One region of the Pseudomonas sp. S2_F07 genome, then DNA from elsewhere that is predicted to be linked to it. Evidence: predicted binding sites of a transcription regulator. Region 1 holds the regulator's gene; each other region holds the start of a gene.

Region 1 (5,129 bases):
CCGATTGCGGCTCGGCCAACCGGGCCAGCGCCGCGAGCAGTTGCGGTGTCGCGGCCGTGATCGGGCTGCGTTCGCGGACCTCGCTGAACATGCTGTTCACCGCGTCCAGGGCTTCGAGAACCACGTCCATCAGTTCCGAGTCGACGCGACGCTCACCCTTGCGCAGGATGTCGAACACGTTCTCGGCGATGTGGCAGCACTCCACCAGCTCGTTGAGCTGGAGGAAGCCGGCGCCCCCTTTTACAGTGTGAAAACCGCGAAAAATTGCATTGAGCAGATCCGCATCATCCGGACGGCTTTCCAGCTCGACCAGTTGCTCGGACAGTTGCTCTAGAATCTCGCCGGCCTCAACCAGGAAATCCTGAAGGATCTCTTCATCGGCGCCGAAGCTCATTAAGGGGGTGCTCCTACAGGTCTAAAAACCCAAAAAACCTAAAATTCTAAAACTCTAAAATCCCAGGCTGGATAACAAATCGTCCACATCGTCCTGACCGGACACAACGTCTTCTCTTTTATCGGCATGAATCTGCGGACCTTCACCCTGAGAGAGATGTTTTTGTGGATCTTTTTCAGCAAGCATCGCTTCACGGTCATGTTCGATGCCCGCAAAGCGGTCCACCTGGCTGGCCATCAGCACGAGCTTGAGCAGGTTGCTTTCGACTTCGGTGACCAACTGGGTCACACGCTTGATCACCTGGCCTGTGAGGTCCTGGTAATCCTGGGCGAGCAGGATGTCGTTGAGGTTGCCCGACACCGCGCGATTGTCCGTGCCGCTGCGCGTCAGGAAGCCGTCGACCCGCCGGGCCAGTTCACGAAACTCTTCGGCGCCGACTTCGCGACGCATGAAGCGCCCCCAGTCCGCGCTCAACACCTTGGCTTCATCGGCCAGGCCATTGACCAGCGGCGTGGCATTTTCCACCAGATCCATGGTGCGGTTGGCCGCCGCCTCGGTCAGCTTGACCACATACCCCAGGCGCTCGGTGGCGTCGGTGATCTGCGACACTTCTTCGGCTTGCGGCATGTGCGGGTCAATCTGGAAATTGACGATCGCGCTATGCAGCTCGCGAGTGAGCTTGCCCACTTCCTGATACAGGCCGCGGTCACGGGTCTGGTTGAGCTCATGGATCAATTGCACCGCGTCGCCGAACTTGCCTTTCTCAAGGCTCTCGACCAATTCGACGGCGTGTTTTTTCAGGGTCGATTCAAAATCGCCCAATGAAGTTTCGTTATTGCCCATAGCTCCCCCGTGGCGCACTCATCAACCGATGCGTTCGAAAATCTTCTCGATTTTTTCTTTCAACGCCTGGGCCGTGAAGGGCTTGACCACATAGCCGTTAACGCCGGCCTGGGCCGCTTCGATGATCTGCTCGCGCTTGGCTTCAGCGGTCACCATCAGCACCGGCAGGTGCTTGAGCTTTTCATCGGCACGCACGTGGCGCAGCAGATCGATACCGGTCATGCCAGGCATGTTCCAGTCCGTTACCAGAAAGTCGATGCTTCCGCTGTTGAGCACCGGAATGGCGGTAGTGCCATCGTCGGCCTCGACGGTGTTGGTGAACCCAAGGTCACGCAGCAGGTTCTTGATGATCCGCCGCATCGTTGAGAAGTCATCAACGATGAGGATTTTCATGTTCTTGTCCAATTCGACCTCCAAGCAGTCTTAAACGCGCCCAGCACCTGGACGCGCCATTTCAATCAATCCGGCAAAGCACTCAATGACTGTCTGGAGCACAACAGATCGCGACCGGCGCAGTTCAACACCACACCAGCCTCGTTCGCAGTGTCCCCACACTGCCTTCAGCGCGCTCGCCACTCCCCCAAACGCCCCCGCAAACGGGCCGCGCACTGGCTGTGTAACTGGCTGACCCGCGATTCGCTGACCCCCAGGACCTCACCGATTTCCTTGAGGTTCAACTCTTCGTCGTAGTACAGCGCCAACACCAGTCGCTCACGCTCCGGCAAATTGGCAATCGCATCCGCCAGCGCCGCCTGGAAGCGTTCATCCTCCAAGTCGCGTGACGGCTCGAGATGAGCACTCGCGCCATCCTCGTGCAGCCCTTCGTGTTCGCCGTCCTGCAACAGATCGTCGAAACTGAACAGCCGGCTGCCCAGGGTGTCGTTCAAAATCCCGTAGTAATCGTCGAGACTCAATTGGAGTTCGGCCGCAACTTCGTGATCTTTAGCGTCACGGCCGGTTTTCGCTTCAATCGAGCGAATGGCATCGCTGACCATGCGCGTATTGCGGTGAACCGAACGTGGCGCCCAGTCCCCCTTGCGCACTTCATCGAGCATGGCGCCGCGGATTCGAATGCCCGCGTACGTCTCGAAACTGGCGCCTTTGCTGGCGTCATATTTGGTCGACACTTCAAGCAGGCCGATCATCCCGGCCTGGATCAGGTCTTCGACCTGGACACTGGCCGGCAAACGCGCCAGCAAGTGGTAGGCAATGCGTTTAACCAGCGGCGCGTAACGCTCGATCAGCTCGTACTGCGCATCGCGTGCCGACTTCTTGTAGAGGTTGTAGCCGCTGGCTGTCATAGAACAGGTCCTGCTGTCTGCTGCACGAGCCGCTCGACGAAAAACTCCAAGTGTCCGCGCGGGTTGGCCGGCAGCGGCCAGGTATCGACCTTCTGCGCGATGGCCTTGAACGCCAGCGAGCACTTGGAACGCGGGAAGGCCTCGTAGACGGCGCGCTGCTTCTGCACGGCCTTGCGCACGCTTTCGTCGTAAGGCACCGCACCAACGTATTGTAGGGCGACGTCGAGGAAGCGATCCGTGACCTTGGTCAACTTGGCGAACAGGTTGCGTCCTTCCTGCGGGCTCTGGGCCATGTTGGCCAGGACGCGGAAGCGGTTCATGCCGTAGTCGCGGTTCAGCAACTTGATCAAGGCGTAGGCATCGGTGATCGAGGTCGGCTCGTCGCACACCACCAGCAGCACTTCCTGGGCTGCGCGGACGAAACTGACTACCGAGTCACCAATGCCCGCAGCGGTGTCGATCACCAGTACGTCGAGGTTGTCGCCAATATCACTGAAGGCCTGGATCAGGCCGGCGTGTTGCGCGGGGCTCAGATGCACCATGCTCTGAGTGCCGGATGCGGCCGGAACGATACGGATGCCGCCGGGTCCCTGCAGCAGTACATCGCGCAGTTCGCAGCGGCCTTCGATCACGTCGGCCAGGGTACGTTTGGGTGTCAGGCCCAGCAGAACGTCGACGTTCGCCAGTCCAAGGTCGGCGTCCAACAGCATGACGCGCCGGCCAAGCTCGGCCAAAGCCAGGGACAAGTTCACTGACACATTAGTTTTCCCGACGCCACCTTTGCCGCCGGTCACCGCGATCACCTGTACGGGATGCATGCTGCCCATGTTATTTCTTTACCTTGTCTTGCATAGACGGAGGCCACATTACTGGCTGCGCGTTCACAAACGGAACAATGCATGGCAGACCATCGATGTAGGTACAAAAACTGTTCATTTTTACCTCAGCCAACCTGCTTGGTCGGACTGTGGTAGATGTCAGCGAACATGTCAGCCATGGCTTCTTCGCTGGGTTCTTCCTGCATTTGTACGCTCACGGCGCGGCTGACCAACTGGTGACGACGCGGCAGATGCAAATCATCCGGGATCCGCGGGCCATCGGTCAGGTAAGCCACCGGCAGTTCATGACTGATGGCAAGGCTCAACACCTCGCCCAGACTTGCCGTTTCATCCAGTTTAGTCAGGATGCAGCCTGCGAGCCCACAACGCTTGTAACTGTGATAAGCGGCCGTTAGAACCTGTTTCTGGCTGGTGGTTGCCAGGACCAGATAATTTTTCGAGCGGATGCCGCGACCGGCCAGGCTTTCGAGCTGCATGCGCAGGGCCGGATCGCTGGCCTGAAGGCCCGCGGTATCGATCAGCACCACGCGCTTGCGCAGCAATGGCTCCAGCGCCTGCACCAGGGACTGGCCCGGATCGACGTGGGTCACCGACACATTGAGAATGCGCCCCAGGGTCTTGAGCTGCTCCTGGGCACCGATGCGGAAGCTGTCCATGCTCACCAGCGCAATGTTCTGCGCGCCGTACTTGAGCACGTAGCGGGCAGCCAGCTTGGCCAGGGTGGTGGTCTTGCCCATGCCGGCAGGGCCGACCATGGCAATCACACCGCCCTCTTCCAGCGGCTCGACTTCCGGGGTAACGATCATGCGCGCCAGGTGCGCGAGCAACATGCGCCAGGCCTGACGGGGTTCTTCGATTTCGGTGATCATCGCCAAAAGGTCACGCGACAGCGGGCCGGACAGGCCGATGCGTTGCAGGCGACGCCAGAGGTTGGCCTGGTCCGGACGGCTGCCTTGCAGCTGATTCCAGGCCAGGGAGCCGAGTTGCACTTCCATGAGTTCGCGCAGGCTGTTGAGCTCGAAACGCATCGAGTCGAACGCCCGCGGGTCCACGCCAGCGGACGCTGGCGCAACGGCCGGTACAGGACGACGGGGTTCGGCGTAGGTCGGTTCGATCAGCGGCTCGGCGGCGGTCAACGGCAAGCCGGCGAACAACTGGCGATTGGTTGCATTGTCGCTCTCGCCATCGCCACGCAGACTCAATTCGGCCTGGGCGGTGACGATCCGCGACTGAGTCTTGCGCAGCTCGTCTTCGAGTTCCATGTTCGGAACCCGCGGCGCCAGCGCCGACAGCTTGTAATCCAGCGCAGCCGTCAGCTCGACACCCCCGGCGATCCGGCGGTTGCCAATAATGGCCGCATCAGCGCCCAGCTCATCGCGAACCAGCTTCATGGCCTGACGCATATCGGCGGCGAAAAAACGCTTAACTTGCATAAACCACTACCTCAGCCGTTGGGCCCTACTGTCGCAACGATGGTCACTTGCTTGTTGTCAGGGATTTCCTGGTAAGCCAACACATGCAAACCCGGGACTGCGAGCCGGCCAAATCGCGAGAGCATCGCGCGAACCGGACCGGCCACCAGCAGAATCACCGGCTGACCTTGCATCTCCTGACGCTGCGCCGCGTCAATCAACGAACGTTGCAGCTTCTCAGCCATGCTTGGCTCCAGCAGAACGCCCTCTTCCGAGCCTTGTCCTGCCTTCTGCAGACTATTGAGCAATATTTGTTCCAACCTGGGCTCCAGCGTGATGA
Region 2 (5,129 bases), 860 kb from region 1:
CGGCTCTGTGCCTTGTTGGGCAAGGAGCCGGGCGATCTGCACAATCCCCTGGGTCCGGCGATGTTCTGCGAGTACTTTTTGCAAGCCGCACGCCAGTTGGGGCTGGAGATCAAGGTCAAGCTGATCATCCTCACTTTGTTTGAGCGCTATGTCCTCAGCGAGGTCGATCAGCTTTACGCAGAAGCCAATCAGTTGCTGCTCGCCACCGGTGTGTTGCCCGACCTGAAACCGGCCCCGGTGCGTCGCACCACGGACCGACCTGACCAAAGCGTCACGGGCGGACTGACCGACGAGGGCCCCGATCCGATTTCCACGCGAGATCTGTTGCGCCTGCTTTCGCACTTGCAGCAATACGTGCCGGCACCGGCGGCCGTCGATGATTTCGATCTGCGCAACCAACTCGAACTGTTGTTGACCCGGGTCAGCGTCAAAAGCGGCAGGTCGCGGGTTTTCGGGGAGGCCGATGAGGATGTGATCAACCTGGTCGCCCTGCTTTTCGAATGCATGCTCGATGATCGCAACCTGCCGGACTCCCTCAAGGCACTGGTCGGCCGATTGCAGATTCCACTGGTCAAGGTGGCGCTGCTCGACAAGAGCTTCTTCAGCCGCAGCAGTCATCCGGCGCGACGTCTGCTCAACGAAATCGCCAACGCGGCCATGGGGTGGGGAGTCTGTGACGATCATGACCGTGACAGCCTGTACGTACGCATCGACCAGGTCGTACAGCGCCTGTTGAATGACTTTGTCGATGACCCGGCGATATTTTCCGAATTGCTGGCTGATTTTCTCGCGGTTACCCAGGACGAGCGAAGCCGCACCGACCTGGCCCCGGAGCTGCGCAACGGCGTGGCGCGAATGCTTGACGATACCTTGCTGTTCGAGCGTGCACTGGAGTCGGTGATCGGCAACCTAAAGCGTCTCAATCGCGGCAAGTGATCGCGCCCCGGGGGATTATCGCGGCATACTGTGCCAATACTGTCGACATTGAAGGAATCGGTATGCAGTTGGACCCCGCGAGCGGTTGGATTCAGGGTGCGCATGTCTGCCCCTCACCCAACTTCAATGCGCGCCCCACAGGCGAAATTTCCCTGCTGGTGATCCATAACATCAGCCTGCCGCCGGCGCAGTTCGCCACCGGCAAGGTGCAGGAGTTTTTCCAGAATCGTCTGGATGTCACCGAACACCCCTATTTTGAAGGGATCGCGGATTTGCGGGTGTCGGCGCACTTTCTGATCGAGCGAGACGGTACTGTCACCCAGTTTGTTTCGTGCCTTGAGCGTGCGTGGCATGCGGGTGTCTCGTGCTTCGAGGGGCGGGAAACCTGTAACGATTTTTCCGTGGGCATCGAGCTCGAAGGCACGGATGATCTGCCGTTCACCGACGCGCAATACAGCGCGTTGACAGCCCTGACCCGCCAGTTGCAACAGGCGTTCACGGCAATCACCACAGAGCGCATCTGCGGGCACAGTGACATTGCACCGGGGCGCAAAACCGATCCAGGGCCGGCGTTCGACTGGGCACGCTATCGTGCCGCCCTGGCACAAGAGGAAGGACGATGAGTTTTCTGGTGTTGCTGTTGGCGGTGTGGATCGAGAAGTTCTCGGCCCTGCGCCATCGGGTTCAGCGTGATAATGGCTGGACACACGAGCTGAACAAGCTTGAAGCCAGCCCGCGACTTTCGAACCGACCATGGCTGGTGCTGGCGGCACTGGTCTTGTTGCCGGTGGCGTTGCTGGCTTTGCTGCTGGTTGTCATCGAGCCGGTGGCCTATGGGTTGTTGGCGTTGCCAATTCATTTGCTGGTGGTGATCTACAGCCTGGGGCGCGGTGATCTGCTGGGCGATCTCGGGCCGTTCCGCGATGCCTGGCGTCGGGAGGACCTGCAAGCGGCGGCCCATGTCGCCAAGCGCGACCTGGATATCTGCGCAGACAATGGTGAACAGCTACTGGAACAGGTCGAAGGGCATTTGCTGTGGGAGGCCTACCAGAGCTTTTTCGCGGTGATTTTCTGGTACTTCCTGTTGGGTCCGGTCGCGGCGCTGAGTTATCGCCTGCTGGCGCTGGCCGAAGAGCACGGGAAAAACCCGGCGGTGGTCGAGCGCGCCGGGCAACTGCGTCACGCCTTCGACTGGTTGCCGGTGCGCCTTCTGGCGGCGAGCCTGGCGTTGGTCGGCAATTTTGTCGCGGTCAGTCGGGTCATGCTGCATGAGCTGCTGAACTGGAATATCAGCGCCGCGCAATTGATCGTGAAAGTCGGGCTGGTGGCCGGTGAAATTCCGGCGCCGGTGGCTGGCGTGGAAGGTATCAACAATCTGGACCGTATCTGGGCGCTGCTGCTACGTGCGGCGGTGCTCTGGTATGCCGGGTTTGCGTTGTGGACGGTCCTGCATTAGTCCAGCAGTCAGAGCCATTGTGGCGAGGGAGCTTGCTCCCGCTGGGCGACGCAGTCGCCCCCCATTCAATTCAACAACGACTGCTGCGCAGCCGGACGGGAGCAAGCTCCCTCGCCACAGGGGCGATTACTTGGTCGTAGGGCTTCGCGCTGTCGTTAACCTTAAGTTACAAAACCTCCTGCCGATTTAAGTTATACAGAGATAGCGTCGAATAGTGGCTATCTGCCGTCTGTCTGCGCCTGCCAATAAAAAAAATAAGAAACTGAAGGGAGACATCCAGTGAAGAGCTTGCTCTATCCCGCTGTCGCACTGATGAACCGCCTGAGCTTCGGCATGAAGTTCAGCCTGATCAGCGTACTGTTCCTGGTGCCGATGCTGGTGACCAACTTCTATCTGGTGCGTGACTCCTACCGCGAATTCCAGGGCACGCGCATCGAACTGCAAAGTCTCGACCTGTTGGGCAGCAGCCTGGCGTTGCGGCGTGATCTGGAAACCCTGAACAACCTGGTGCAGATCAATGTCAGCCTCGGCCAATCCGGCAAGGCCGGCAATGTCGAATCGAAGATCAGCGCCCTTGAGCAGAGTATTCTGACTCGCCTGCAAGGGCTGGCGGCGATGACCAGCGACCCGGAGCAGGTCGCGGTGTTTGATGGCAAACGCGATGAAATGATCGCCGCGTTCAAGGCCCAGCAAACGGAAAACTCCCTGCAAAGCAAAAGTGCCCTGATCGGCAAGCTGGTGGGCAGCGCGCAGATTTTCAGCCAGCTCATCACCAGTCAGTCCGGCCTCAGTCGCGACAACCAGAGCGACATGCGCCAGTTGAGTGAGCTCGTCACCCTCGTCACGCCACGAGTCACCCAGCTCCTGGGCGAAGGTCGGGCAATGGGGTCTTACTCGTTGGGGCAGGGGTTCATCAACTCGGCTTCGAGTACCCGTTTCGATGAGTTGCTGGCGCAGATTGAAAAGCTCCAGGCCGAGTATGGCCTGAAGTTGCAGGATGCCCTGGGTTCCAGCAAAGCCGCACGCGATAACCTGGCCGCTCAGGCCGATAGCAGCCGGGCATCCTTGAAGAAAGCCAGCGAGCTGTTCGAAGAACAAGTGGTCATGGCCGATACCCTCGACGCGCCGTGGCAGGGTTTTTACGATCAGGTCAGCGCCCTGATGGACCAGACCTACCAACTCAACGAAGCCACCCTGAAGTATCTGGGCCCGCAGTTGCAGCAACGCCTGGAGCAGAACCGCACGCACATGGTCTTGCAGGCCGTGGCGCTGTCAGTCGTGTTTGTGTTGATCTTTTATCTCTACGGCGCGTTCTACGTCTCGACCCGCACCACGCTCAAGCGCCTGGGCGCGGTGATGGACAAGGTGGCGGCCGGCGATATGACCGTGACCTTCAGCGCCCATAGCCGTGATGAGCTGGGGGAGTTGGGCGAGGTGTTCAACGGCACCGTGAAAAAAATCCATGACCTGATCGAGCGGGTGGGGCAGACCGTCAGTGAAGTCGAGCGTCAGGCCGGGCAAGTGGAAAGCGTTTCCGCGCAAAGCAACCAGGCCGTCGCCGGGCAGCGCACGCAGATCGAACAAGTGGCCACGGCCATGAACCAGATGTCGGCCACATCCCAGGAGGTCGCGCGCAGTGCCGCCGCGGCGGTGAGCAGTGCCCACAGTGTCAACGATGAAACCATCAGTGGCCGCGGCCTGGTGGAGTCGCAACAAGGCAGCATTGCCGCGCTGGCCAACGAGATCGATCAATCGGTACTGGTGATCAACCAACTGGCCAGCGACAGCCAGTCCATCAGCCGCGTGCTCGAAGTGATCAAGAGTATCGCCGAGCAGACCAACCTGCTGGCGCTCAATGCCGCCATCGAGGCGGCACGGGCCGGCGAGCAGGGGCGTGGTTTCGCAGTGGTAGCCGATGAAGTCCGGACCCTGGCCAAACGAACCCAGCAATCGACCGAAGAAATCGAGCAGATGATCGCCAGGCTCCATGGCGGTGTCGGCGCGGCGGTCAAGGCCATGGGCACCAGCCATGAAATGGCCAGCGGCACGGTCGGGCAGTCGGAGAAGGTCCAGCGGGCGCTGGAAAACATCCTGGGCGCGGTCGGCATGATCGTCGACCAGAACCAGCAGATTGCCGCGGCCGTGGAGCAGCAAACCGCCGTGGCCCACGACATCGACCAGAACATCGTCGAGATCAATCGCGCCGGCGAGCGTACCGCTGAAGGCGCACATCAGACCGAAGATGCCAGCCGGGCGTTGTCGGCCCAGGTCGTGGAGTTGAAGCAGTTGATCAGCGCATTCCGGGTCTGAAATTCTCCTCGGTACCCTGTGGGAGCGGGCTTGCTCCGGGCGGCGATCCAATGAAAGCGATCTTTCAGTCACATTGATGTTGAATGTGCCGCCGTCTTCGCGGGCAAGCCCGCTCCCACAGTTGGCGGGTGCTGGCAGTCATGACCAGTTAAACAACTCGCAGGCATTGGCCGTACTGGCCGCGGCCAATTGCTCGGGGCTGATTGCCATGATGTCGGCCAGTGCCGCGCAGATCGCTGGCAGGTGTGCGGGGCTGTTGCGCTGGCCGGGGAACATGGCAGGGGCCATGTCCGGCGAGTCGGTTTCCAGCACCACAGAATCCAGTGGCAGCTCGGCGAGCACGCGGTGCATGCGCAGCGCCTGCGGCCAGGTCGCGGCACCGCCGAGGCCCAGTTTGAAGCCAAGCTTGATGTATTCCCGGGCTTCT
Region 3 (5,129 bases), 280 kb from region 1:
CTGCGGTTTCTTCCCGGTGGACGACATTACGCTGGAATACCTTCGCCTGTCCGGCCGGCCCCTGGAATCGGTGCAACTGGTGGAGGCCTACAGCAAGGCCCAGGGCCTGTGGCGCCTGCCCGGCCAGGAACCCGCCTTCACCGACAGCCTGGCGCTGGACATGGCCAGCGTTGAAGCCAGCCTCGCCGGACCAAAACGTCCACAGGACCGGGTGTCGCTGCCCAACGTCGCGCAAGCATTCAGCGACTTCACCGACCTGCAATTCAAGCCCACCAGCAAGGAAGAAGGCCGCCTGGAAAGCGAAGGCGGTGGCGGTGTTGCCGTCGGCAATGCCGATATGGCCGGCGAAGCGGATTACGACTACGAAGGCCAGACCTATCGCCTGAAAAACGGCGCCGTAGTCATCGCCGCGATCACCTCCTGCACCAACACCTCCAACCCCAGCGTGATGATGGCGGCCGGGCTGGTGGCGAAGAAGGCTGTGGAAAAAGGCCTGAAACGCAAACCCTGGGTGAAGAGCTCGCTGGCCCCCGGCTCGAAAGTGGTGACCGACTACTATAAGGCGGCCGGCCTGACCCAATACCTCGATGAATTGGGCTTTGCCCTGGTCGGCTATGGCTGCACCACCTGCATCGGCAACTCCGGGCCGCTGTCGGAGCCCATCGAGAAAGCCATCCAGCAAGCCGACCTCACCGTGGCCTCCGTACTCTCGGGCAATCGCAACTTCGAAGGCCGGGTGCATCCGCTGGTGAAAACCAACTGGCTGGCCTCCCCGCCGCTGGTGGTCGCCTACGCGCTGGCCGGCACGGTGCGCACCGACCTCACCCGCGAGCCGCTAGGCGATGACAAGGATGGCAACCCGGTTTACCTGCGGGACATCTGGCCAAGCAGCAAGGAAATTGCCGACGCCGTGAATCAGGTGAACACCGCCATGTTCCACAAGGAATACGCCGAAGTGTTTGCCGGTGACGCGCAATGGCAGGCGATCAAGGTTCCGCAGGCGGCGACCTATGTCTGGCAGGACGACTCGACCTACATCCAGCATCCGCCGTTCTTCGACGACATCGGCGGCCCGCCGCCCGTGGTCAAGGATGTCAGCGGCGCCGGGATCCTCGCACTGCTGGGCGACTCGGTGACCACCGACCACATCTCCCCGGCTGGCAACATCAAGGTCGACAGCCCGGCAGGGCAATACCTGCGCGACAAAGGCGTGGAACCGCGAGACTTCAACTCCTATGGCTCGCGGCGTGGCAACCATGAAGTGATGATGCGCGGCACCTTCGCCAATATCCGCATACGCAACGAAATGCTCGGCGGCGAGGAAGGCGGCAACACCCGCTACATTCCCACCGGCGAAAAAATGTCGATCTACGACGCCGCCATGCGCTATCAGGCTTCAGGTACACCACTGGTGGTGATCGCCGGCCAGGAATACGGCACCGGCTCGAGTCGCGACTGGGCCGCCAAGGGCACCAACCTGCTAGGGGTGAAAGCGGTCGTCGCCGAAAGCTTCGAACGAATTCACCGCTCCAACCTGGTGGGCATGGGCGTGCTGCCATTGCAGTTCAAGCTGGATCAGAACCGCAAGAGCCTGAACCTGGGTGGCAGCGAGACCCTGGACATCCTCGGCTTGACCGGCGTCGAGCTGACGCCACGGATGAACCTGACGCTGGTCATCACCCGCGAAGACGGCAGCAGCGAGAAGATCGAGGTGTTGTGCCGCATCGATACGCTCAATGAGGTGGAGTACTTCAAGTCCGGAGGGATTCTGCATTACGTGTTGCGGCAGTTGATCGCTTCGTAACGGACGACCGACACAAACACCGCCTTCGGGCGGTGTTTGTATTTGGACTGCGCTTATAATCGCAGCCCTCAGGACACCCCCCATCTGTGGCGAGGGAGCTTGCTCCCGCTCGACTGCGAAGCAGTCGCCAGCCCTGCAGATGCATTTCATCTGGCACACCGGGTTGATTGTTATTGGGGCCGCTTCGCAGCCCAGCGGGAGCAAGCTCCCTCGCCACAAAAGCTATTCATCTCTAAGGACTTCAAATGATTGCCCTGCCATGGACGTTTCTGGCCCTGCTTTCCTTCGGCTACGGCCTGGCGCTGACCTACGGCCATCTCGGCTGGCTCTCGGCAATTTCGGTGTTCCTGTTGCTGGTCGCAGGTGTCGCCGTCCGCCAACGCGACATCCCTTTTGCCCGCTACCTCGGCCACGGCCTGTTCATCGTCCTGGCCCTGGCATTGGCGACGCATTGGCTACCCGGCTTCTATAACGGTCGCGTTATCGATCCCCAGCGTTTTACCGACGATGCCGTGTCATTCGCCATGCACCTGAACCTGGACAAACCGCTGATCGGCTTCTGGCTGTTACTGGTTTGTCCGTGGATTGTCGGTCGCCGTTCACTTCGGTTGTCGCTGTATGCCACCGCACTGGCCCTGACCTTGAGCGCCATGCTGGCATTGGGCGGCGCGCTCTTGTTGGGGGTCATCGCCTGGTCGCCGAAATGGCCGGATCAAGCCTGGCTGTGGTTGCTGAACAATCTGCTGCTAGTGACGCTGGTCGAAGAAGCGCTGTTCCGTGGCTACATTCAGGGCGGCCTGAGCCGACACCTCAAAGACCGGCCCTACGGTGAACTTCTCGCCCTGCTGCTGGCGTCATTGGTCTTCGGCCTGGCCCATATCGGCGCAGGATGGCAGTGGGTATTGCTGGCAACGCTGGCCGGGGTCGGCTATGGCCTGGCCTACCGGTTCGGCGGGCTGGGCGCCGCCATTGCCAGTCACTTTGGCTTGAACCTGCTGCATTTCGGTCTGTTCACCTATCCGATGCTCGCCGGCTGACGCAAGGGTCATTTTGCGACGCATCGCTGATTATCGAAAAATAAGCTCAACAATCCGCCGGCTTCGCCGATATAGCACTTGAAAGCCTTGCGGATTAAAAAAGCCATGCGTAACAACCAGCCAATTACACAACGCGAGCGGACCTTCCCGGCTCAGCAACGGTTGATTTCCACCACCGATGCCAAGGGCATGATCACCTACTGTAACGACGCTTTCGTCGAGATCAGCGGGTTTTCCCGAGAGGAACTGATCCGTGCACCGCACAATCTGGTCCGTCACCCCGACGTCCCGGCCGCGGTGTTCGCCCACATGTGGGACACGCTGAAACAAGGCTTGCCATGGATGGGCATTGTCAAGAATCGCTGCAAGACCGGTGATCATTACTGGGTGAACGCCTATGTGACACCGGTTTTCGAAGGCAAACAGGTGATCGGTTACGAGTCGGTACGGGTCAAGCCCACCGCCGAACAGATCCGCCGCGCCGAAGCGCTCTACCAACGCATCAACCAGGGCAAGTCGGCCATTCCCTCCTCGGATAAATGGCTGCCGATCCTGCAGGACTGGCTGCCGTTCATCCTGGTCAGCCAATTGAGCTTCATGATCGGTGCATCGCTGAACTCCCATTGGGGGTTTGCCCTGGCTGCCGGTCTTTCGGTGCCGCTGGGCCTGATGGGCCTCCAGTGGCAACAGCGAGGCCTCAAGCGTTTGCTGCGCCTGGCCGAGCAAACCACCTCCGATCCGTTGATCGCACAGATGTACACCGACAGTCGCGGCGCCCAGGCGCGCCTGGAAATGTCCATCCTGAGCCAGGAAGCACGCCTGAAAACCTGCCTGACGCGTCTGCAGGACACGGCCGAACACCTGACCGATCAGGCCAGACAGTCCGACGCCCTGGCGCACAACAGCTCCAGCGGCCTGGAACGTCAACGGGTCGAAACCGAACAGGTGGCCACCGCGGTCAACCAGATGGCCGCCACCACCCAGGAAGTCGCCAGCCACGTGCAACGCACCGCCGACGCCACCCAGGAAGCCAATCGCCTGACCGGTCGCGGTCGTGACATCGCCGGGGAAACCCGCGAAGCCATCCAGCGCCTGTCGGTGGTGGTCGGTGAAACCGGCGTGACCGTGACCCAACTGGCCAAGGACAGCAACGAAATCGGCGGCGTGGTCGATGTGATCAAAGGCATCGCCGACCAGACCAACCTGCTGGCGCTGAACGCCGCCATCGAAGCGGCCCGTGCCGGCGAGATGGGTCGTGGTTTTGCGGTGGTGGCCGACGAAGTCCGTCAACTGGCGCAACGCACCAGCGAGTCCACCGGGCAGATTCATGCGCTGATCGCCAAGCTCCAGCAAACCGCCAGCACGGCCGTGCAAACCATGGAGGCCGGGCACCGTCAAGCTGAAGAAGGCGTGGCGCGGGTACTGGAAGCGGACCAGGCACTGGTGGGGATCAGTGAAGCGGTGGCCAACATCACCGACATGACCACCCAGATCGCCGCCGCGACCGAAGAGCAAAGCGCCGTGGCCGAAGAGATCAGCCGCAACATCAGCAACATTTCGCAACTGGCAGACCAGACCTCGGAACAGGCACAGAACTCGGCGTTGTTGAGTGAAGAGCTGACCAAGACTGCCAATACACAGTATTCGTTGGTGGAGCGGTTTAACCGCTGATTGCTGCTGGAATGATAAAAACCCGGACAGTGAACACTTCCGGGTTTTTTATTGCCAGTCTGAAATGTATATCGCCTGGACAGGCCTCTTCGCGAGCAAGCCCGCTCCCACAGTGATATTTGGTGTGGCTTGAATTTATGTACAGTGCAAAACCCTGTGGGAGCGGGCTTGCTCGCGAAGAGGCCATTTGCAACACCACATCTTTCACTGAAGGAATGAAACCACCTTCCCCGCCGCAGCCGCCAAATGCTGCTCATGGCTAAACCCCGAAGCCTTCAACGGCTTCAAGTCATGATCCCCCGCCACCAGCCAGAACACCTCGATACCCGGCGATAGCGCGTACCCCTCGACCGCCTCCCGATTGCCCAGCGCATCGCGTTCACCTTGCACGATCAAGGTTCGCGTCTTCAGTCCGGCCAAATGCTCAACCCGCGGCTTCTCCGGTTTACCCACGGCATAAAACGGATACCCCAGGCACACCAGCGCATCCGCGCCCAACTCATCAGCCAGCAAACTGGCCATGCGACCGCCCATGGACTTGCCGCCGATGGCCAGCGGCCCAGTGACATGACGTCGCACCTGGGCATACACCCCGCGCCAGCACTCCTGCAGTTTCG
Region 4 (5,129 bases), 2.9 Mb from region 1:
GTAGGAGCTGCCGCAGGCTGCGATCTTTTGATCTCCAGCAATAAAAAGCCCCGCTACTCGAAAGAGTGCGGGGCTTTTTATCAAGTTCGAAAAGTTACTGCATAGTTGCCGCTGTAATCGCCAGGATCGCAGCCTGCGGCAGCTCCTACTCTTCGCCCATCTGCGATTGCAGGTAGTTCTCAAGACCCACTTTATCGATCAGGCCCAATTGGGTTTCCAGCCAGTCGATATGTTCTTCTTCGGACTCGAGGATATCTTCAAGCAGCTCACGGCTACCAAAGTCGCCAACTTTTTCGCAATGAGCGATAGCCGCTTTGAGATCGGCATGGCCGGTTTTCTCGATACGCAGGTCGCACTCCAGCATTTCCTTGGTGTGCTCGCCGATGTGCAGCTTGCCCAGGTCCTGGACGTTCGGCAGGCCTTCAAGGAACAGGATGCGCTTGATCAGCTTGTCCGCGTGCTTCATCTCGTCGATGGATTCGTGGTACTCGTGCTTGCCGAGCTTGTTCAGGCCCCAATCTTCATACATGCGCGCATGCAGGAAGTATTGATTGATCGCGACCAGCTCATTGGCAAGGATCTTGTTGAGATGCTGGATGACTGTAACGTCGCCTTTCATGATGGGGTCCTGCCCTGTATTAGCTGTCAATAGAGCTGAGTTTGAGCCGGGTATTTAATAGTGTCAAACCTAAGTTATTGAAACTTAAATGAAAATTAATCGGAATAAGAATGTTTGTGTTCCGCGTCTAGGGCATAACTAGTTGATTTTGAGGCATAAAAAAACCGGACATATGTCCGGTTCTTTGAAATTCGATATTCAAGCTGCTGTAAATTCTGCTGGAAAAGGAATCGCAGCCTGGGCCGTTTGCAGCTTGGTCAGGGTCTCGCGGACCACTTCCTTGGCGAGGCAGGCACATTTGCCGCACTGGCTGGCAACGCCGGTGGCCACACGGACTTCCTTGTAGCTGCAGCATCCTTCATAGATCGCATCGCGGATTTGACCGTCGGTGACACCAGTGCAGAGGCAAACATACATAGGGAAGGACCGTCGCTGATTGTGACTCAATTGCGATGGATCTTAATGTTAACGAGAATGATTGTCAAAGTGGTTTCAGGGCACTTTTCGTCATAAAAGGGTATGGCTGACGAACGGTCTACCTGGCAAATCGGTGAAACAAAACCGTCGGCGATTTCATCGTACGGGGAAAAACAGCTAAGCCAGCTCAAACACGCGGTGTATGATGGCCGGTCTTTTGCGACCGGGGATCGTGTCACAGGGCTGTCGCCTCAGGGTGGCAGGCTGATGCGAAACCTGTTTCTCACGTTATTACACCAGGAGATATCCAATGAGCGTACTCGTAGGCAAACAAGCCCCTGACTTCACCGTACCGGCCGTACTCGGCAATGGCGAGATCGTTGACAGCTTCACCCTGTCCTCGGCGATCAAAGGCAAATACGGCCTGGTGTTCTTCTACCCACTGGACTTCACCTTCGTTTGCCCGTCCGAGCTGATCGCTCTGGACAACCGCATGTCTGACTTCAAGGCCCGCAACGTTGAAGTGATCGCTGTTTCGATCGACTCGCACTTCACCCACAACGCATGGCGCAACACCCCGGTCAACAATGGTGGCATCGGCGAAGTTCGCTACACCATGGCTGCCGATCTGAAGCACGAAATCGCCAAGGCCTACGACGTTGAGTCCGACGACGGCGTGGCTTTCCGTGGCGCGTTCCTGATCGACGGCAAAGGCGTTGTCCGTTCGCAGATCGTCAATGACTTGCCGCTGGGCCGTAACATGGATGAGTTGATCCGTCTGGTCGACGCTCTGCAATTCCACGAAGCGAACGGCGAAGTCTGCCCTGCCAACTGGAAAAAAGGCGACAAAGGCATGAACGCTTCGCCAGAAGGCGTTGCCGCTTACCTGACCGAGCACGCTGCCGCTCTGTAAGGCGCACGCTCCAGCTATAAAAAGCAGGTACAAAAAAACCGGCCATCGAGGCCGGTTTTTTTTATGGGCGGGATAACGCCGGGACTGTGCAGGAGCGAGCAAGCTCGCTCCTGCAACACATCAATCGTCGAAGTCTTCCCAGCCACCCATCTGTTTCCAGCGATTGACGATGCCGCAGAACAGCTCTGCCGTCTTCTCGGTGTCATAGCGAGCCGAGTGAGCCTCGCGACCGTCGAAGTCGATGTCTGCTGCCTGGCAAGCCTTGGCCAGCACGGTCTGGCCGTAAGCGAGGCCGGCGAGCGTTGCGGTATCGAAACTGGAGAACGGATGGAATGGATTGCGCTTCATGTCCAGCCGCGCAACCGCCGCATTGAGGAAGCCCAGGTCGAAGCTGCTGTTATGCCCGACCAGGATCGCCCGTTTGCAGCCATTGGCCTTGAGGGCCTTGCGCACGCCGCGGAAGATATCGTTCAGGGCAGACTCTTCACTCACGGCCATGCGTAGCGGGTGATCGAGCTTGATCCCGGTGAACTCCAGGGCCGCCGCTTCGATGTTCGCGCCTTCGAACGGCTCGACACGGAAGAAGTAGGTGTGATCGGGGTAAACAAAACCCTTTTCATCCATGGCGATGGTGGTCGCGGCGATCTCCAGCAGGGCGTCGGTAGCCGAATTGAAGCCACCGGTTTCTACGTCGACGACTACCGGCAGGTAACCACGGAACCTGGCCGCCATTGGATGACGCGGGCCGCCTCCGCCGCCATTGCCTTCCAGTTCGTCGTCGAAATGGTCTTCACTCACGCGTGTTCCTCCAGCAGGCGCCAGCGCAGTTTTTCACCGGCGCGCAGCGGGATAACGGTCAGCTCGCCAAATGGCAGGCTGGTCGGGGCGGTCCACTCTTCGCGGACCAGGGTGATGCGATCGGTGTTGGCCGGCAGGCCATAGAACCGAGGGCCATTGAGGCTGGCAAAGGCCTCGAGCTTGTCCAGCGCATTGCGCTGTTCGAAGGCTTCGGCATACATCTCGATGGCCGCATAGGCGGTGTAGCAACCGGCGCAACCGCAGGCCGCTTCCTTGGCGTGCTGGGCGTGGGGGGCCGAGTCGGTGCCGAGGAAGAACTTCTCGCTGCCGCTGGTGGCCGCGTCGAGCAGGGCTTCCTGGTGGGTATTGCGCTTGAGGATCGGCAGGCAATAGAAGTGCGGCCGGATCCCGCCCACTAGCATGTGGTTGCGGTTGTACAACAGGTGATGCGCGGTAATGGTCGCGCCCACGTTGGCCGAAGCCGAGTTGACGAACTGCACGGCATCGGCGGTGGTGATGTGTTCGAAGACCACTTTGAGGGCCGGGAAACGCTCGACCACGCGACGCATGTGCTCGTCGATGAAGATTTTTTCGCGGTCGAACACGTCGACATCGCCCCGGGTGACCTCACCGTGGATCAACAGCGGCATCCCGACTTCGGCCATGGCCTCAAGTGCAGGGAAGATCTTGTCGATGCTGGTGACGCCAGAATCCGAGTTGGTGGTCGCGCCGGCCGGGTACAACTTGGCGGCGTGAATGAATCCGCTGGCCTTGGCCTCGCGAATTTCTTCGGGCTGGGTGCGGTCGGTCAGGTACAGGACCATCAGTGGCTCGAACAGGCTGCCGGCCGGGCGGGCAGCGAGAATCCGCTGGCGATAGCCGTCGGCTTCGGCCGCATTGCGCACCGGTGGAACCAGGTTGGGCATGATGATGGCGCGGCCAAAGGTGCGCGCGACATCCGCGACGGTATTGGTCAACACGGCACCATCGCGAAGATGAATATGCCAGTCGTCGGGACGCAGCAGGGTCAGGCGGTCGGACATGAGGGGATTCCAGGCGGGTCAAACTCAAGGGAATGCTACCGGAAAAGACTCTTGCAGGCACTCGCTATCAAGTTTTGCAGGAAGCTTCCGATATCCAACAGGTATGCCGTAAACATGTGTGTGTCGGTCTTTTTGTTGTAGAAACCAGTGGAGCCTCCCGTGCGCCAGCGTTATTTAGCCTTGCTCAGTGTGTTTGCCAGCCTTCCGGCGATGGCGCTCACTTTCCAGACACGTCTGGAGAACATTGAGTGGACGGTCGAAGGCGACAAGTTCGAATGCCGCCTGACTCAGCCGGTTACCGACTTCGGCTCTGGCGAGTTCGTGCGTCGTGCCGGCGAGCAGGCGACGTTTCGTCTGAAAGCCTACAACCCGATGATCGGCGGTGGTTCGGCGACCTTGCTGGCCGCTGCCGCGCCGTGGCAGCCGGGCCGTGACGATATCAACCTGGGCACGGTGAGAATCGGCAGTGGCAACATATTGTTCAACAGCTCACAGGTTCAGGCCGGGCGTCTGATCAGTGGCCTGATGGACGGTCGCAGCCCGGTGGTTCGACATTCTTCGGGGGATGGGCGGGTGTCGGAAGTACGCTTGTTACCGGTCAGGTTCACCCAAGCGTTTGCCGACTACCAGGGTTGTGTGGCGAAACTGTTGCCACAGAATTTCGAACAGGTGAAGCAATCCGAAATCGGCTTCCCCGGCGGCGGAATCGAACTCGACAGCGCCGCAAAAGCCAAACTGCAGGTGATGCTGGAGTACATGAAGGCCGATCCGACGGTCTATCATATTGAACTCGACGGGCACTCCGACAACAGCGGCAACCGCCTGACCAATCGCGACCTGTCGCGGCGCCGAGCCCTGGCAGTGATGGAGTTCTTCAAGGCCAACGGCATCCAGGAGTCGCAAATCACCCTGCGTTTCCATGGCGAGCGTTATCCGGTGGCGCCTAACACCAACAACATCAACCGTGCGAAGAACCGTCGAGTAGCGGTACGCCTGGAGCGCGGAGCACCCGTGGAACAAGTCGCCCCGCAAGCGACGAAAGCGGCCACATCGGCAACTTCCTGACTCTTTGGTCATCGTCGCCCTCTCGACATAATCTGTCGCTTCGTCGTCATAAGCTGTCGCGCCACTGTAAATTATTCTGCATGAGCGGTAGACTTCCCGGCTTTCCGTAGAACCCCGTGGAGTGATGGCATGGCGGACGTAAACAAGGTCGTTCTGGCGTATTCCGGCGGCCTGGACACTTCGGTGATCCTCAAGTGGCTGCAGGATACTTATAACTGTGAAGTGGTGACCTTCACCGCTGACCTGGGGCAGGGCGAAGAGGTCGAACCTGCAC

Evidence for each region. Region 1 encodes FliA, which starts transcription of late flagellar genes. Its sites were predicted from a motif close to CTAAAGTTTNNNNNNNNNNNGCCGNTAA; they were not measured.
Region 2: the regulator FliA is predicted to act here: its motif matches at 2,553-2,580, upstream of AB4O40_RS21480 (methyl-accepting chemotaxis protein).
Region 3: the regulator FliA is predicted to act here: its motif matches at 2,887-2,914, upstream of AB4O40_RS26755 (methyl-accepting chemotaxis protein).
Region 4: the regulator FliA is predicted to act here: its motif matches at 3,857-3,884, upstream of AB4O40_RS11935 (flagellar protein MotY).

What each region holds. Positions count from the first base shown of each region.
Region 1 is NZ_CP162758.1:5,606,257-5,611,385, reverse strand. It holds gene AB4O40_RS25435 (chemotaxis protein CheA) at 1-394, opposite strand, end outside; gene AB4O40_RS25430 (protein phosphatase CheZ) at 449-1,237, opposite strand; gene AB4O40_RS25425 (chemotaxis response regulator CheY) at 1,259-1,630, opposite strand; gene fliA (RNA polymerase sigma factor FliA) at 1,798-2,538, opposite strand; gene fleN (flagellar synthesis regulator FleN) at 2,535-3,365, opposite strand; gene flhF (flagellar biosynthesis protein FlhF) at 3,482-4,810, opposite strand; gene flhA (flagellar biosynthesis protein FlhA) at 4,822-5,129, opposite strand, start outside.
Region 2 is NZ_CP162758.1:4,741,932-4,747,060, forward strand. It holds partial or broken gene AB4O40_RS21465 (DUF1631 family protein) at 1-825, shown strand, start outside; gene ampD (1,6-anhydro-N-acetylmuramyl-L-alanine amidase AmpD) at 999-1,559, shown strand; gene ampE (regulatory signaling modulator protein AmpE) at 1,556-2,392, shown strand; gene AB4O40_RS21480 (methyl-accepting chemotaxis protein) at 2,672-4,702, shown strand; gene AB4O40_RS21485 (TatD family hydrolase) at 4,841-5,129, opposite strand, start outside.
Region 3 is NZ_CP162758.1:5,883,985-5,889,113, reverse strand. It holds gene acnA (aconitate hydratase AcnA) at 1-1,804, shown strand, start outside; gene AB4O40_RS26760 (CPBP family intramembrane glutamic endopeptidase) at 2,050-2,841, shown strand; gene AB4O40_RS26755 (methyl-accepting chemotaxis protein) at 2,947-4,512, shown strand; gene AB4O40_RS26750 (alpha/beta family hydrolase) at 4,717-5,129, opposite strand, start outside.
Region 4 is NZ_CP162758.1:2,670,674-2,675,802, reverse strand. It holds gene bfr (bacterioferritin) at 146-619, opposite strand; gene AB4O40_RS11955 (bacterioferritin-associated ferredoxin) at 818-1,036, opposite strand; gene AB4O40_RS11950 (peroxiredoxin) at 1,347-1,949, shown strand; gene rnt (ribonuclease T) at 2,070-2,747, opposite strand; gene pyrC (dihydroorotase) at 2,744-3,790, opposite strand; gene AB4O40_RS11935 (flagellar protein MotY) at 3,950-4,855, shown strand; gene AB4O40_RS11930 (argininosuccinate synthase) at 4,985-5,129, shown strand, end outside.